DNA from 4 places in the Lysinibacillus sp. NPDC047702 genome. Region 1 is predicted to be linked to each of the others. Evidence: riboswitches for the same ligand, from Rfam matches in the RefSeq annotation. Region 1 holds a riboswitch; each other region holds the start of a gene.

Evidence for each region. A riboswitch is a leader RNA that binds a small molecule or an ion and turns the genes downstream of it on or off. The one in region 1 is predicted to bind S-adenosylmethionine.
Region 2: another riboswitch for S-adenosylmethionine. It lies ahead of metA (homoserine O-acetyltransferase MetA); the one in region 1 lies ahead of ACQKIM_RS27120 (MetQ/NlpA family ABC transporter substrate-binding protein).
Region 3: another riboswitch for S-adenosylmethionine. It lies ahead of ACQKIM_RS08155 (O-acetylhomoserine aminocarboxypropyltransferase/cysteine synthase family protein); the one in region 1 lies ahead of ACQKIM_RS27120 (MetQ/NlpA family ABC transporter substrate-binding protein).
Region 4: another riboswitch for S-adenosylmethionine. It lies ahead of ACQKIM_RS00360 (cyclase family protein); the one in region 1 lies ahead of ACQKIM_RS27120 (MetQ/NlpA family ABC transporter substrate-binding protein).

What each region holds. Positions count from the first base shown of each region.
Region 1 is NZ_JBNNMG010000105.1:251-4,591, forward strand. Features, by position in the region: gene ACQKIM_RS27115 (PPC domain-containing DNA-binding protein) at 188-691, opposite strand; SAM riboswitch class I at 927-1,031, shown strand; gene ACQKIM_RS27120 (MetQ/NlpA family ABC transporter substrate-binding protein) at 1,121-1,954, shown strand; gene ACQKIM_RS27125 (methionine ABC transporter ATP-binding protein) at 2,175-3,200, shown strand; gene ACQKIM_RS27130 (methionine ABC transporter permease) at 3,193-3,864, shown strand; gene ACQKIM_RS27135 (enoyl-CoA hydratase/isomerase family protein) at 3,876-4,341, shown strand, end outside.
Region 2 is NZ_JBNNMG010000024.1:28,919-33,259, reverse strand. Features, by position in the region: gene ACQKIM_RS13235 (bifunctional cytochrome P450/NADPH--P450 reductase) at 1-437, opposite strand, end outside; gene metA (homoserine O-acetyltransferase MetA) at 643-1,578, opposite strand; SAM riboswitch class I at 1,702-1,812, opposite strand; gene ACQKIM_RS13225 (nucleotide excision repair endonuclease) at 2,006-2,377, shown strand; gene ACQKIM_RS13220 (TrmB family transcriptional regulator) at 2,422-3,204, opposite strand; gene ACQKIM_RS13215 (TSUP family transporter) at 3,330-4,100, shown strand; gene panF (sodium/pantothenate symporter) at 4,147-4,341, opposite strand, start outside.
Region 3 is NZ_JBNNMG010000011.1:21,335-25,675, reverse strand. Features, by position in the region: gene ACQKIM_RS08160 (hypothetical protein) at 198-584, opposite strand; gene ACQKIM_RS08155 (O-acetylhomoserine aminocarboxypropyltransferase/cysteine synthase family protein) at 966-2,267, opposite strand; SAM riboswitch class I at 2,384-2,497, opposite strand; gene ACQKIM_RS08150 (glycerol-3-phosphate acyltransferase) at 2,654-3,286, shown strand; gene ACQKIM_RS08145 (DASS family sodium-coupled anion symporter) at 3,483-4,341, shown strand, end outside.
Region 4 is NZ_JBNNMG010000001.1:68,552-72,892, forward strand. Features, by position in the region: gene ACQKIM_RS00355 (DedA family protein) at 117-707, shown strand; gene ACQKIM_RS00360 (cyclase family protein) at 753-1,490, opposite strand; SAM riboswitch class I at 1,608-1,713, opposite strand; gene ACQKIM_RS00365 (hypothetical protein) at 2,071-2,370, opposite strand; gene ACQKIM_RS00370 (AraC family transcriptional regulator) at 2,979-4,341, opposite strand, start outside.

The sequences.
Region 1 (4,341 bases):
GGAATCGAAAAGGAGTTAATAAAGGATGTTAGCCTAAAATCATCGCATCCATGCGATAACGGCTAACTGATCTGCATCACGCAGGCCTAAGCACAAAGCCGATTCCGGACGCAATTATGCCGAGGCATAATTGATATAAACAAATTCCAAAAAAACTGTTCTACAGCAATGCCATAGAACAGTTTTTTCATTTCTCGATCTTTCTTGGACTTCGTAAGTCTTTTTCTAAAGGATAAAATTGAACATGTCCTGTTTCATCATCAAATTGGCGAATATGCTGAATGCCCTGTACCTCAGCTAAAACGATATCGGCTGTAATTACAATATTTCCACCCTTTATCAAATGCCCTCCCGATACTTGACCCCATTGATCACTCATTGATCCATGAAGATGCGTCTCATATTCTCCATCACGTTTACACACAACACCAGCACCTTGAATAAATTCAAGGGGTCCCTCTTTTTTAACTACTTCACTGAAACCGACATTAATTTTAGAGGTCTCATCTGGTACTAAATATACAAAACTACTTTTTTGAAAACTGCCAATACAGCTAACAATGGTAGCCGACTCAATATCGTTCTCTTGACAGATTGCCTCTATCCCCTCAATAATATCAGTCCCCATTAAAATACGAGCACTAATCACTTTTCCAAATGCTCCAACTCCATAATTTACTCTTATAGGCATCCCTACACCCCCTTTTGCTTCAAAATTATTTACGCCCAACGTCCAGCTAGCTCTAAAAGCTTCTACTCAAAATCCGTAGGGGGCTCTCACTTGATTCAGCGGATGCAAAAACAAAAAACCATTCATCTCTTCACATATTTGCTAAATCAAAATAAATAAAAAATAAAATAATTATTGACTAATAATAACCTATAATTTATATTAGTTCTATCGGATTTATAAAAATACTATATATCTCTTATCAAGAGTAGCTGAGGGACTGGCCCTATGAAGCTCGGCAACCTCCTTTTTAAAGGAAGGTGCTAAATCCTGCAAACGATTGTCGTTTGATAGATAAGAGAGGACGTTTTTTCATGAGCCTCTCTTAGTTTATAAGAGAGTTTTTTTTATTTTTAAAAACCGATAAAACAAACTTTGGAGGTCATTTTCATGAAGAAACGAAACAAATTTTTAATAGGCTTAGCAGGTCTTACATTAGCAGCGGCATTAGTAGGCTGTGGTACAAAAGAAGATAGTAATGGCGACCAAGGTAAGGCTATTAATGAAAATAAAATCGTAGTAGGTGTCACTTCTGGTCCACATGAACAAATTGCAGAGGTTGCGGCAAAAGTTGCAAAGGAAAAAGGCTTGGAAGTAGAGCTTAAATCCTTCTCTGACTATGTTTTACCTAATACTTCATTAGCTGAAGGCGATCTTGATGCAAACAGCTATCAGCACGAGCCTTTCTTAGATACTTTTAATAAAGATCATGATACAGACTTAGTACCAGTAGGAAAAACTATTCTGAATCCAATGGGTGTTTACTCTGAAAAATATAAATCTTTTGATGAAATACCAGACGGAGCAACATTTGGTTTACCAAACGATCCAACAAACGGTGCCCGTGCACTATTTGTTTTACAAGAAGCTGGCTATATTAAATTAAAAGAAGGTACTGGCCTAACAGCATCTATCCGTGATGTTGAGGAAAACAAGAAAAATTTAAAATTCATAGAGTTAGAGGCTGCACAAATTCCAAAGCAGCTTAGTGAGGTTGATGTAGCTGCTATTAATACAAACTTTGCGCTTGATGCTGGCATTAATCCTAAAGAAGATTCTATCCTTTTAGAATCTACTGACTCTCCTTATGTAAACTATATCGTAGTACGTGCCGAAAATGAGAATGATCCAACGATTAAAAAATTCGTTGAAGCTTATCAATCTGATGAAGTACGCAAATTTATTGAAGATGAATTTAAGGGTTCTGTAATTGCAAGCTGGTAAGTACTAAAAATAGACTTCGACAAAGTGGTTATTTTCCCCATCTTCCACTGATTATTCGTTGAAACAATTGGGCTTATACAGGTTATTAAGATCCCTACTTAGAATTTTTTGTTCTTGAAAAGGGGATTATACAGCACGTTAAGCGGGATAAAATAGAGAATCTGCTAGAATCCTTTGGGAAAGCGAGCAGATTCTTGCTTTTTAGAAAGGAGACATCCATATGATTCGGTTAGAAAATATATCCAAAGAATTTAAAACAAAAAAAGGTATTGTCAGAGCAGTGAATGGGATTAACCTTCATGTTAAAAAAGGTGAAATTCATGGGGTCATTGGCTATAGTGGTGCAGGTAAAAGTACACTTATTCGCTGTGTCAACCTATTGGAGCGTCCAACAGCAGGAAAAGTTTGGATCAATAATGTGGATATTACTTCCCTTTCCCTAAATGATCTTCGAAAGACCCGTCAAAAGATCGGGATGATCTTCCAGCATTTTAATCTCTTAAAAACTGCGACCGTTTATAACAATATTGCTATCCCATTAAAGCTTCTTGGCTATAACGATGTCGAAGTAAAAAATCGTGTGGCGAAATACGCTGAAATTGTTGGTTTAACAGAAAAATTAGAAAGCTTTCCAAGTCAGCTTTCAGGAGGTCAAAAACAACGAGTTGCTATTGCCCGTGCATTAGCACAGGAACCCGAAATCTTACTAAGTGATGAAGCGACTAGTGCACTTGATCCAGAAACAACAGAAGCCATTCTTGAGCTTTTATTGAAAATTAATCGTGAGCTAGGCATTACTATTTTACTTATTACGCATGAAATGAATGTCATACAAAAAATCTGCGATGATGTATCTGTTCTTGAAGCAGGGAAAGTTGTGGAATACGGCTCTGCTATTGATCTTTTTGCGAAGCCTCAGCACCCAACAACGCGAAAGTTCTTGAACACGATTTCACAGCGTAATCTATCCCCTTCTCTTATCCAGCAGCTCAATGTTTCAGGGAGTGTTATTCGTCTAACATTTCTCGGAGAAAGTACTGGAAAACCGTTACTGACAGAGGTCAGCAAAGTATACGATGTTCAGCCAAATATTTTAACTGCCAATATTATTGAATTAAAAAATGGCATCGTCGGAAATATCGTCGTTCATTTAAATGGTGAGGCGCATATTGTACAAAAGGCATTAACGTATTTCACAGAAAATGGAGTAGCCGTAGAGGAATTAGGAGGCGAACAAAATGAATAGTATTCAAGGCTTCTTTACAGATTGGTCAGATGTTATTGGAAAATCAATTATCGAAACCTTCCAAATGGTCGGAATATCTTTATTCTTTTCCATAGTCATTGGAATTCCATTAGGGCTCTTAATTGTTTTAACACGTCCTGGTCAATCTTTTGAAAATAAATTTCTTTATCAATTTTTTAATTTATTCATTAATATAATTCGCTCCGTCCCATTTATCATTTTACTCTTCTTTATTTTACCGTTTACAAAGCTAATTGTTGGGACAACGATTGGTGTGAAAGGTGTGATTGTACCACTTGTTGTTTATACGGCACCTTATATCGCACGACTGATGGAGACAGCACTATTAGAAGTGGACCCAGGTGTTGTAGAGGCTTATACAGCAATGGGCATTAAACGCCGTCATATTATCTGGAATGTTTTATTACGCGAGGCTCGCCCTTCTATCATTTTAGGCTTAACCATTGCCACAATTGGTCTTATTGGAGCAACAGCAATGGCAGGAATGGTTGGTGCGGGTGGTTTAGGTGATCTTGCCTACCGTTATGGTCATTTACGCTATGAGGTCGATGTTATGTATGCGACCGTATTTATTTTAATCATTCTTGTTCAGAGTATTCAATCTATTGGCAATCGGTTTGCAGCAAAACTTAAGAAGGATTAAGGAGGAGCACTGTGACAAATGAAATTTATGTAGAGAAAAATGGTTATATAGCAACTTTAGTGATAAATCGTCCTGAGAAACGTAACTCTTTATCAAGGGCAATGTTTCAGGCTATTTTGAATGAGCTTCATCATTTAAGCTCTGACCCTTCTATCAAACTTTTAATTGTCCGTGGCGTAAATGAGGTTGCCTTTTCTTCAGGGGCAGATATTAGTGAGTTTTTAGATATTCGTTATGCAGCTGACAACGCGAAGGCATACAATGATTTGGCATTAAGGGCAATTGACGCACTCTATAAATTTCCGCACCCAACCATAGCTATGATACAGGGTTTAGCAATTGGTGGTGGCTTAGAAATAGCAAATGCCTGCGATTTTAGAATTGCTACACCCAAAAGTAAATTAGGCATCACTGCCGCAAACATCGGCATCGTCTATAATCTTGAAAGTACAAAGCGTCTTATCAATATTGTTGGAG
Region 2 (4,341 bases), on a different contig from region 1:
TCTGGGACATCAATTTCCTCCATCGGATTCAAACGTTCCCATTTTTGTATCAGCTGTGTAGCAATATCCGTCATCATAGAATGATAATCCTTCATAGCCTGTTTACTAAACGTGGGAAGTAGGATATTATGTGCCTTTTGCCAGTTCAGCTCAGTTGTTCTGCTTGTAAATAAGCCATCACCACCAAAAGCACGAACATTTTCTAACTCACTATAAATCTGCTTATCAAAACGTGAAACATCACAAACATCAGCTACCAATTCATGACCAGATATTACTAAGCTAGTATAACCTGGGATTTCTAATCGATATATCGGCCCATACTCTTCTGCAAGCTTACAAAGTGATAATGTTGGCTGCTCTTTATCGATTAAGGGCAAATGGCCAAGTGGACCAAATGTTTTTGGTTTTGGAACATCTTCTACACTTATCATCATGAATCCCTTCTTTCAGTAAAATAAAAATGATAGTTAAATCTATCATTTGATAAAATAATATACCAAACATTAAGTAGAATTCAACTTTTTAGAAATTATCCAAGGGAAAAATGGCAGTATTTGTGAACAAAGAGTGAAATAGCAAAAGCCCAACCTCTCACTCTAGTAAGTTGAGACATTGGGCTTTTTGCGGATTTAAATTTAACTAAATATGATATTCAATTTCATCAACGAAATCCCATTCATATGGTGTTTCTTGATAAACATAGTAATTCAGCCAGTTTGAGAATAGCAAATGGGTATGGGCACGCCATGTATTAATTGGCTCATGTGCTGGGTCGTCATTCGGGAAATAGTTCACCGGTACAGTAATATCTAACCCTTTTGCGACATCTCGATTATATTCATCTGCTAAAGTTGTTGCATCATACTCAAGATGACCTGTGATCATAATGTTTTTATTATCCTTGGACTGCACAATAAATACACCTGCATCCTCTGAATAGGACAGTAAACGTAAATCAGGATGATTGCGTACTTCATCAATAGAAACAGATGTATAACGAGAATGTGGTGCTGTAAATAAATCACTAAATCCACGCACTAAGTCGACTGTTAAATCTGTAATGACATGCGAATAAACACCTGAGCATTTTGCTGGAAGTTCAACCTTCCCGATTCCATAATGATGATATAAAGCAGCCTGTGCCCCCCAACATATATGTAGGATAGATGTCACGTTTTTCTTAGACCAATCCATAATTTGTGAGATTTCCTGCCAGTAATTCACTTCTTCAAAAGCCATCTTCTCTACAGGTGCTCCTGTAATAATCATTCCGTCAAAGCGGCGATGACGAATTTGTTGGAAAGTCGTGTAAAATAGCTGTAAATGTGATTTACTAACATTTTTTGATTCATGTGTTGCTGTATTTAAAAATGTAATATTGACTTGCAGTGGCGTATTCCCTAGCAAGCGCAGTAATTGCAGCTCTGTTTTCTCTTTTTCAGGCATTAAGTTGAAAATTAATATATTTAATGGACGAATTTGTTGTGTATTCGCACGATCCTCTTCCATCACGAAAATCTTTTCCTCTCGTAAATGTTCTCCAGCTGGTAAGTTTTTTGGAATATTAATTGGCATCTTGCATTCCCCTCTCTTTTATTTCCCTCTTCAAAATCAAGTTTACAATGACACTTTTTATGAAATTAAAAAATCCCCCTTATTCCATGCGAGATAGAATGAGGGGGATTTTCACCACGTTCACTCTTATCTCTCAAAGGAAAAAACCTTTGCTGGAATTAGCACCTTTCTAACATTTGTTAGAGGTTGCTGAAGCGTCATCGGGCCAAATCCCTCAGCTTCTCTTGATAAGATTATTTAATTAAAATGAATTGTAACATGAACTATTAAGAATATCAATAAAACATAGAATATTTTGTCATTACTATGCATGTTTAGCTAAATTTTGATGAACACTAATCATCATAACAACATATGAAATTTTATGGTAAACATGCTGTGATTATGTTAACATATACCTTTAGTAACAGAGAGGAACGTGAATAGCTTGATTAAAATTGAATTTCCTAAACCAGATTTAGTGATTCGCCAGCGTGAGCAAGATTTAAAGCCTGGTGATGTACCAATTACACCATACCATGGTTTTATTGACTTCCATAAAATCACACGAGACAAAGGTGGCATCTTCTTATTTTACAATGAGAAAAATGAGCTTTTATTTGTCGGTAAAGCGCGTAAAATTCGTCAACGTATAAAAAAACATTTTGAAGACAATGTATCACCTATGAAAAATCATCGTCAAGAAATTTTCAAAATTGAAGTTTATGAAATAGAAGATCCAATGGAACGTGAAATTTACGAAACGTATGCCATTAATGTTTTCCGCTCTAGATATAATGTTGATAAAGTATTTTATTAAAAAAGAATCTGCTTGCCTCTAAAGGCAAGCAGATTCTTTATTTTTTACTCTACAAAAAATGCTTTTCGTTCTTTCGTAATCCATTCCTCAAGCTCATGATCATCTCGTCTTAGGAGACGATTAATAAGGACATCATGCCAAATATAATCCTCTAATAAATAAATGTGAACCGGATCATTCGTAATAAAAGCAGTTTCAAGATTTGAAGGAGAATGTCCATAAATCATCTCTTGACCATCGATAGACAAGATAAACCAGTGCTGTGTAGAAGATTTTTTCGTATAATATGTCATTCGATGCATATCGATGGATGACACAGGTTCATGCACATATAGTGTAATACCGTGAACAGGAACTTGTTCAGCCACCAATAAAATATCCTCTCTCAATGCTTCATACATCTCTTCCCACATAGAAAGAAGTACCTTTTTCTCCGCTTTCTTTAATAATGACTGACAATAATTAATAATGGTCTGCTTCCCTTTTAACATTAACACTTTAGGCTCCGCTTCCTGCTCCTTAGTTTCTAATTTTTCTAATTGGTCACTAATTGACGTAAAATTCGATTGCCAGCGCTGTTGAATTTGCTGTAAAAACATAGCAACAGGAATGGAAGAATAAGTTGTTTGATCAGCAGCCTCCTCTTTCAGCACTAATCCTTTTTCAACGAGCACATCCAGTATGTCATAAACTCTTGCTCGAGGAATACCAGAGTTTTTGCTGACCTGATAAGCACTAATATGGCTCTTTTGGACAAGTGCCGTATAGGCCTTTCCTTCATATTCTGTAAATCCTAGCTCTTTTAATTGGGCGATTAATTCATCCATCCAATCCCTCCATTTCCTTTATTATAGAATAATTTGATGAATAGAAGCTAATGAAAAAAATAGTCTTTACAGCGAAATAAAAATTAGTTACTATTTCAGTAGTAACTATCTAATGAGGTGTCAACATGCTTTTTGAAGTAGATGTAAATGTAGTAATTTTATTGATTGCGTTTGGGTTTCTCGCAGCCTTTGTAGACTCTGTGGTTGGTGGTGGTGGCTTAATCTCATTACCTGCTCTTTTGTTTGCGGGTTTAAATCCTGCAGCAGCCGTTGCAACCAATAAGTTAGCGGGGACTATGGGTTCTTTAACCTCTACGATTTCCTTTTATCGTTCAGGACAGTTAGACATTCGTTCTGTCATAAAATACTTTCCACTAGCCTTTGTCGGATCGTTATTTGGCGCATGGACTGTACATTTAATCAATCCCTCGCTACTCAAACCAATCATGCTCATAATGCTAGCAGGGGTAACAGTTTATACGATTTTTAAAAAGGATTGGGGCTCTGTATCCGCTGTTAAAACATTGTCTCCTTTACACTTGGCTTTATTTATGTTTTTGCTATTTAGTATTGGGTTTTATGATGGATTTCTTGGTCCAGGTACTGGATCATTCTTAATCTTTAGCTTTCTACTTGTTGGCTTTGACTTTTTAAAGGCTGCAGGAAATGCAAAGTTTTTAAATTTAGCAAGTAATTTTGCGGGTCTTTTAATGTTCGTCTACTTAGGACATGTTCATTTTGCCTATGGTTTCATAATGGGCATCGCTCAAATTGCTGGTGCGATGGTAGGTTCACGTGTAGCCATTAAAAAAGGTAGCGGTTTTGTACGTGTTTTGTTTATTATTGTGACCATAACATTATTAACAAAAAATGCATATGATTACTTTGCCCATTAATAGACATGAAAAATGCCGTGAACGAAAATTCACGGCATTTTTCTAGTTAAATAAATAACTTATCTTCCTTAAATTTATGGCTTGTTAATAAACTTACAATTACAAAGATGAATAAAGAAGCGACAATCGGGATAGTCACGGTATGCATTCCGAAGATGGACGGGTAAAAACGATCAATAACAATATACAAGATCATGCCTGAAAACATTGACGCAATAGCACCGTACTTATTAGCCTTCTT
Region 3 (4,341 bases), on a different contig from region 1:
ACAAATATTGACGATTATTTTATAAAAAGGATTGTCTTTCTTCTATTATATATGTATGTTACAACATCTATAGAAATTGTTCTTTTGATAGATAGTCATAAAATTATTTACAACAATAGCTTACTCCCTATTTCTGTTTAATTAAAAAGCTCATTCCCTGTAGCAGCAGAGAATGAGCTCAAATATATGAGGGAGAATTAACTAGCCTTTATTAACAACTGATAACGAGATTGTGTAATAGCTTGCTGAACAAGCCCTATTTCATCTTGTGTAAAATTCGGTATAGCATACGTACGTTCAACTAGTTGAAATGTGCCGTATTTTAAATAAAACTCTGTCGCAGGTAGAGGAATATGACTCGTTCCATATTCTTCGTATGCCTCAAAAACTTCTTTTACTGTATAGCCTTCCTCTTTTGCATAAACGTTTTCCTCAAAAGCAGAATGTCCAAAAGTTTGTTGCCATTTACTTTCAACTGATGCCAGTATGTTTTGAATGGACATGTTGTTCACAAACACATGACCTTCATTTAGTTCGTAAATAAGATAAGATGCAATGTTTTGTGCACTATAAACATTTCCCATTTAAAACACTCCTTTATCATCAGTTTTTTAGTGAGAGTAGCTGCTGGCTTGGCAGCTACTCATATATATTTCAAAAGTGGGGGAGCACTTATGAAAACGAATGGAATCATAGTATCCTTTGGGCACCGAATCATTCAAAAAATCGATGCTGTAAATTGGTTCTAGGTTGGTAGCCTTTCGAACGTTTAACTTATTTCCTAGTATACAACATGGTTTTAACTAAGTCAATAATACTTATAAAATTACTAGGTATTATTTATAAAAAATTTCAGATAACTTATCGAATGAGATAAGTGCTTGATGTAGCAACGTTTTACGCATTACCAAATGAGGCTTATCGAATGAGAAAATACGTAAACGCCACAACATTAGCCAATGTTTTTATGCTTCAATCTTTTGTTGTGAAGCTGTTACTTGCTCAATAGCTTGTTCTAAATCTGCAATAATATCCTCTACTGCCTCTAAACCGATTGATAAGCGAATGAGCGACTCGGTTACACCAGTTTGTATTAGCTCTTCAGCTGATAATTGCTGATGTGTAGTAGAAGCTGGATGAATTATTAATGATTTAGCATCCCCTACATTGGCTACGTGGGAGAATAATTTCACACTATCGATTAATTTACGCCCTGCTTCACGTCCACCTTTAATGCCAAAAGTAAGCACAGAACCGAAGCCATTTCTTAAATATTTTTTAGCTAAATCATGTGTAGGGAAATCTTCTAAGCCGTTATAATTTACATATTCCACAGATGGGTGGTTTCGTAAATATTCGGCTACTGCTAAAGCATTTTCATTATGTTTAGGGATACGCAAATGAAGCGTTTCTAAACCTTGTAATAAATTAAATGCCGCATCAGCACTTAATGTTGGCCCAAAGTCACGTAGTAATTGTACACGCAGCTTTGTAGCAAATGCAGCTGCTGCTGTGTCTATACCATATCGGATGCCATGATAGGAAGCATCTGGCTCAGTAAATCCTGGGAAACGACCACGAGTCCAATCAAATTTCCCTGCATCAACTACAACGCCACCTAAAGTTGTTCCATGTCCACCAATCCATTTTGTTGCGGAGTGAACAACAATATCGGCACCAAAATCAATTGGTGTAGAGCCATATGGTGAAGCAAACGTACTATCGATAATTAATGGTAAGCTGTTTTCATGTGCAATATTAGCCACCGCCTCAATATCTAGTACTTTTAAGCTTGGGTTACCATAAATTTCAGCGAATACTGCTTTTGTTTTATCAGTGATTGCTGCCTTGAAGTTTTCAGGATTTGTTTCATCTACAAAAATCGTTTTAATACCATAGTTTGGTAGTGTGTTAGCAAATAAATTATAAGTACCACCGTATAAAGAGCTAGCTGCAACAATTTCATCCCCTGCACCTGCAAGATTTAAAATTGAAAATGCTATCGCAGCTGCACCAGATGATAGTGCTACTGCTGCTGTACCGCCTTCTAATAAAGCGACGCGTTTTTCAAAAACATCTACAGTTGGGTTCGTAATACGTGTGTAAATATTGCCAGCTTCCTCTAGGGCAAAAAGACGTTGCGCATGAGCAGTGTCTTTAAAAACGAAAGCCGTAGAGCGATATACGGGTACGGTGCGAGATCCTGTTACCGGGTCAGGCTCTTGGCCCCCATGTAACAGCAATGTTTCTGGTTTAAAATTTGTCATTGTATACCTCCAAGTGGTTATTTTTTTACGATGGTACCGGAGATGAGGAGGATTTTTCAGTAGAAAACAAAAACCCCCTTCAGCTAAGAAGAGGGTTGCAGTTGCAAGTTTTCCTCCCCTTATCTGCCAGATCCAAGTAAGAATCTGTAGGAATTAGCACCTTAGCAAGTTCATTTCTTGCTGGTTGCCGGGCATCATAGGGCCTATCCCTCCGCCGCTCTTGATAAGAGTATTGCGATTCAATTTCCATCGTTGTTACACAGTATAATCATAGACTTTTTTTCTGTCAACACTAAAATTTTATTTTTTCCGAAACTTCAGTCTGCTTCTTTACGTAATATGAACGCATACACTATTTTAATATTTATTTAGAAAGGAGGATTTTCATGATAACAACCATCATTCTATTTATTGTTGTTGGTTATTTCATCGGCTGTCTTCATGGCTCTAAAGTGGCACAGTTTTTATCCGGTGTAGATTTAAAAAAGACTGGTCATGGGAATGCAGGTGCATCCAATGCAACCCTTTCCCTAGGATGGAAATACGGGGTATTAGTAGCACTTATCGATATTGGTAAAGGTGTGTTAGCGATTATTGGCGCACATATCTATCTAGCAGATGCAACACATTACACAGAGGTGCAAGTTTGGCTCTTCACCTATCTCATAGCAGCAGGTGTCATTCTGGGTCATAATTTCCCATTCCATATGGGCTTTAATGGCGGTAAAGGTACAGCTTCCATAATAGGAATATTGCTTGCTGTTGATTGGAAAATTGGTTTATTTGCACTTATTCTATTTGTCATTTTATCTTTTGCGACAAACTATTTAATCGTTGGTGTTTTAGAGTTCTATCTTGTTTTTTGTACAGCAACTTATTTATGGATTCCGGGAATAGGTCCAACGATTATAGCTTTGCTACTTTTTGGCATAGCTATCATATTGCATATCGAAAATATTAAACGATTAGTCAAAGGAACAGAGCCTAAGGTAACTTCGGCTTTTAAGAAAAAGAAATAATATTTTTTTGGATGTTTTTGTCTTTTCTATGACCATATATTTTCTCTTTATCTACTATTAATGCTGTAAAAAGGGAGTATTTCACTTACTTATTTTTTCTCCAATAAATAGATAAATTATTTTCTTAATAAAACATTTTACTGACCGATGTTATAGACAATAATCGTCATGTTTATCGTAGAAAGGATGAAAAAATATGTCTACTCTTCAACAAGCAGCCGCAAAACGTAATTTAAAGCCACTTTGGATTGGTTTAGCCTTTGCTTCATTAATCATCATTATTTTTTTACCTAATAACGGCGATTTACCTGTTGCGGGTCAACGGGCTTTAGCCATCTTAGCTTTCTCAGTCATTCTTTGGGTAACAGAAGCAGTTTCATATCCTGTCAGCTCTGCCATGATAATCGCACTGGTAACCGTTTTACTAGGACTGGCTCCTTCAATAGACGATCCAACAGCAGAATTAGGAACTGCAGGTGCCCTAAAATTAGCTTTAAGTGGATTTAGTAATTCTGCAGTAGCCCTAGTAGCTGCAGCTCTATTTTTAGCAGCAGCGATGCAAATTACCAACTTACATAAACGACTCGCCCTATGGATACTTTCACTTGTAGGGACTAAAACAAAAGCAATCGTTTTTGGTGCCATTTTAGTATCTATAGCACTCGCATTTTTTGTTCCTTCTGCTACAGCTCGTGCTGGCGCAGTAGTCCCAATACTACTTGGAATGGTCGCTGCATTTGGTTTGCCTCGTGATAGCCGACTCGCTGCCTTACTTGTCATCACCTCAGTACAGGCCGTCTCCATTTGGAATATTGGAATTAAGACAGCAGCCGCTCAAAATATGGTCGCTTTAAATTTTATTCAAGAACAATTTAATGTGGATATTTCTTGGGGTGCTTGGTTACTCTACGCTGCACCCTTCTCGATTATCATGTCTATAGCTTTATTTTTCATTATGATTTCTCTGATTAAGCCTGAGACTAGCAACATAGAGGGCGGAAAAGAGGTAATCAAAAAGCAGCTTGCAGAACTAGGTCCATTAAAAGCTCCTGAAG
Region 4 (4,341 bases), on a different contig from region 1:
AAAAAACTTTCTTTAGCAAAATAATGAAAAATGATTGAGGCTATACAACTCATAATGTTAACTACATTGAGTATGATAAAGCTAACGATAAATAATGCTTTAGGTGGGATGAATTTATGGCACATCATGTACAATCTCTTATAGAACATTACGGGTATTTTGGCATTATTCTTATCCTTGTTGGAGGGATTGTCGGGTTGCCTATTCCTGATGAAATATTTTTAACATATGTAGGATATAGTGTATATCGCGAAACACTAGCACATGTTCCGGCATTACTCAGCGCAGCCATAGGGGCAATAGGCGGCATTACCTTAAGTTACTATATAGGTTATCGGTTCGGGCTACCTTTATTGCATAAATACGGACCGAAGATTCATATTACTAAACAGAAAATTGATTTTACTAAAAAATTGTTTACAAAAATAGGCCCAGTCTTATTACTGATAGGTTTTTTTATTCCAGGTGTACGCCATCTTACCGCATATATAGCTGCCATTAATAACTATCCATATAGGAAATTTGCTTTTTTTGCTTATGCAGGAGCATTTATTTGGACATTTACTTTTATTACACTAGGAAAAGTACTAGGTGAGAAATGGCGCTATGTAGGATTTTATTTATCTCATTACAGTATTTATCTAATTGTAGTCTTCATCATATTAATGTTGATCATTTATTATTTTTTCAAAAAAAGAAATAAATAAGGGTCTGATTCTTCTAAGTGAAGTGAATGAGACCCTTATTTATTTTTAAGGTAGGATGGCAAATGAACGAACGGGGAATCCAGATGCTTTTTCTGGTTTTGGTACGATATTGAATATGACAGCCCCTTTTGGTGGCAACTGATCTAAATTTGTTAAAAGCTCAATTTGATAAGTATCTTGCTCAAGTACAAAATATTCACCGTCTAACTTACCATTTTTACGAAAATCTGCTGCTGAATCAGTGTCGAAAGTTTCGTGACCAATAGCACTAACTTTTCGTTCTTTGAATAAAAATTGTAAAGCCTCTAATCCCCAACCGGGTATATGATTATGACCCTCAGCATCCTTATTATTGAATGCTTCCTTATTTGGCCAGCGCTTACTCCAATCGGTGCGTAGGGCAACAAATGTACCTGCTTCAATTTCCCCATGCTCAGCCTCAAAGTCAAGAATACCCTGAACACTTAAGGTAAAATCATTATTTTGATCGGCTTCATTCGATTTATCAATCACGATTAATGGTAGCACTAATTCCTTTAAATCTAATTCTTCTAAAAAACGTGTGTCCCTTACAAAATGGATAGGGGGATCAATATGCGTTCCGTATTGTCCGGGAAAAGTGAATTGCTGTGCAAAGAAGCCATCATCATGAGAGAATAAGGTTTCAAATTTTGCGTCCTCAAACATAAAGAAGTGAGGCGAATTTGGTCCAAATGTATGTGTTAAATCTACCCATTTTCTTGATTTCAATAGCTGCACTGCTTGTAAAAGTTCATTAGTCATCGTATTTACCTGCTTCCTATTAATAGTTTGAGTTATTTCCTTCTTGTTCAATCACAACCACAAAAAAGAGTCCTTCTTGGAGAAGAGGACTCTTGTGCAAAGCAACTGATGTAGGTCTTCTCATCTTCAAGGCAAATATTTTGCCAATTGGAGTTAGCACCATACCCAGAGGCTGGTTGCTGAGACTTCATAGGGCCAATCCCTCTGTCTCTCTTGATAAGAAATGCGATATAAGAATTTTCAGAAATAACGATTACAAATACATTAGCATATTTTTTTATAGTTTACAAGTTCAATAGGGATACATGGTTAATATTTTACATACAAAAAGAGCGGCTATATCCAGTTGTTAATAACTCTTCTTAATCGCCCTGTTCGTTATATTGATCTGGAACTGATACATTAAGGGAGATGCTGATCTAGTTAGCGTAAAAACAATGTCTTTAGGGTACCAGAAAAACCAACTAATACGGTTAAGCATTTGTTAGGGAAAGAGCCACGCTGATTAGAGGCTCTTAGGGGAAAGTTAAGTATACAAGTGGGTTCTTATGAAAAGAGCCCTCTTGTAGAAAAGGTGCTGTCACCAGCTTAAAACTAACGTAAGCTTGCAGCATTCACTATCTGTAAATACTATCCGAATATTATCAGGTGTATAGTTTGTTTCAAATTTCATAGTAATACCCGTTGAAATGATTAACTTTTCAACCTCCGATTTATTTGATTTCTGTGCAGCATCCATAAGATCATGTGCAAATTGTTCTGATCCATCAATTTTATCTGTAAGTAGCTGAGCTTGCTGCATAATTCCCTTTACTCGCTTGGCAGAAATTTTTAATTTATTTGTATTTACAGCGGGAAAAGGATTAGTATTTGTCGGCATAGCTAAATATCTAGATGGTTGGTGAAGAGCTGGATGATTTACTATTGCCAATTCTGGATAATAGGTAGGATAGACGAAATATGGATAAGGGTGGTTGTAATACAGCTTAATTCCTCCTATCCACTAGCTGATACCCTATCTTATGTGCAGCAAAGACTTTCGGTGTTCACTGTTTCTAGATATCAAGGAGGGCATTATCAAATGAAGCAGAACAATACAGTGGATGAGCTAGGAAGAGGTAACTAAGTCGATTGGAAATAATGGAGCTTGATCAGAGATGAGCCTGGGCTGATCAAAAGTGAAGGAAACCAGATCGAAAAAGAGTTCAAGCTGATCAAAAATGGAGGGACCTGAGCAAAAAAGAGTTCAAGCTGATCAAAAATGGAGGGGACCTGATCAAAGAGGGGGCCGAACCGATCAAAGGGACGGAACCTGATCAAAGAGAAGCCCAAGCTGATCAAAAAAGAATGGAACCCGATCAAAGAGAAGCCCAAGCTGATCAAAAAAGAACGGAACCCGATCAAAGTATAGCTCAAGCCGATTAAAAGTGGAGGAAACCCGATCAAAAAAGAAGGCTTCGTTCTTAATAGCCTTCTTTCACAATTATTTTATCCAAGAACACGTAAAACATCATCTATTTTTTTGTTATGGGAGAGAATGCCGTAGTTCATCCATGTTAAGAAATCAACCTCATAGACACAGTTATTTTTCACTGCTGAGAGATTGTTCCAGGTAGTGGATTTTAACAATACTCGTTCCTCTCCTTCAAAAATTGAATGTTGCTTGTCGAAGGTAATGAATAAATGATCAGCATCTAAATGTATAAGCTGATCAAATGTTAGATGTTTTTTTCGTGTATGAGGTGGAATATTCCATACAGACTGATGGGGTGTTAAGCCGAGATCACGATATAGAATGGGTCCCGTATAGCCGCATTCGGGTCCTGCATAGAGGCTAATGCCGATTGCAGAGATACGAAGAAAGGCTACACTATGTCCATATACTGATTTTTGAAGCATTTTTTTTGCCATCTGCACTTTTTCTTCATATTGCTTAATGACATCCTTCATAATAGCCGTTCTACCTGTTAAATCAGCTATTTGGAACAATGTAGTACGCCAATCCTCACCTGGGTGTGAGAGTTGATAAGTGGGAGCCAATTGATTTAATTGATGATAAGCCTCCCAACGCTCTATCCCTTCATCTAGCATAATTAAAGTTGGTTTATAATGAAAAAGCTGATCCATTTGTCCGTTTTCAATATCAATATCAGGTATTTCTTGTAACCCTAGATAATCCTGTTTGCCCCATTTTGAATGGCTAAATTGGGCAATGGGTGTAATTCCTAATGCCACTAAAAAGTCCTCTAAAAACGGTGCGAATATACGAGGGTTATTATTTTGGCTACGACGATATTGTCCAGGAGAGATGCCAACACGCTCTTTAAAGCGGCGGTTAAAATAATACTCATTGTTGAATCCAACCGTTTGGCTTATCTCAAAAATACGGTCATTCGTTGTTATTAGTAATTGCTTGGCTTTCTCAATACGAACATTGTTTAAAAAGTTTAGTGGGGTTTGACCAGTAATATCCCTAAATATACGAGAATAATTCCAGCGTGGGACAGTCGCTAATTCTGCCAATTGTTCCACGGTCCAATCCCGTTCATAATGCTTTTGTAAATATTTTATGGATTGCTCAACGGACTGACGGTCATTTTTCTGCTGTTGATTAGGTACATTTTGATACAAAATGAACAGCATAAATTCTTGGAAGCGTATATGCTGCTCAAATAATGATAGCTCATCCATTGCTAGACGGTATCGATAAATGCTTTCTAACAGATTATTACACTGAGAAAAAGGATGGCAGCGCAGTTCTTGAAAGCGTGTAAAAATAGGAAAGCAACCCGTCTGACTATCTTGTAGTTGGATGATTTTAAATGTTAATTGATAAAAGCACAGCGTCTCA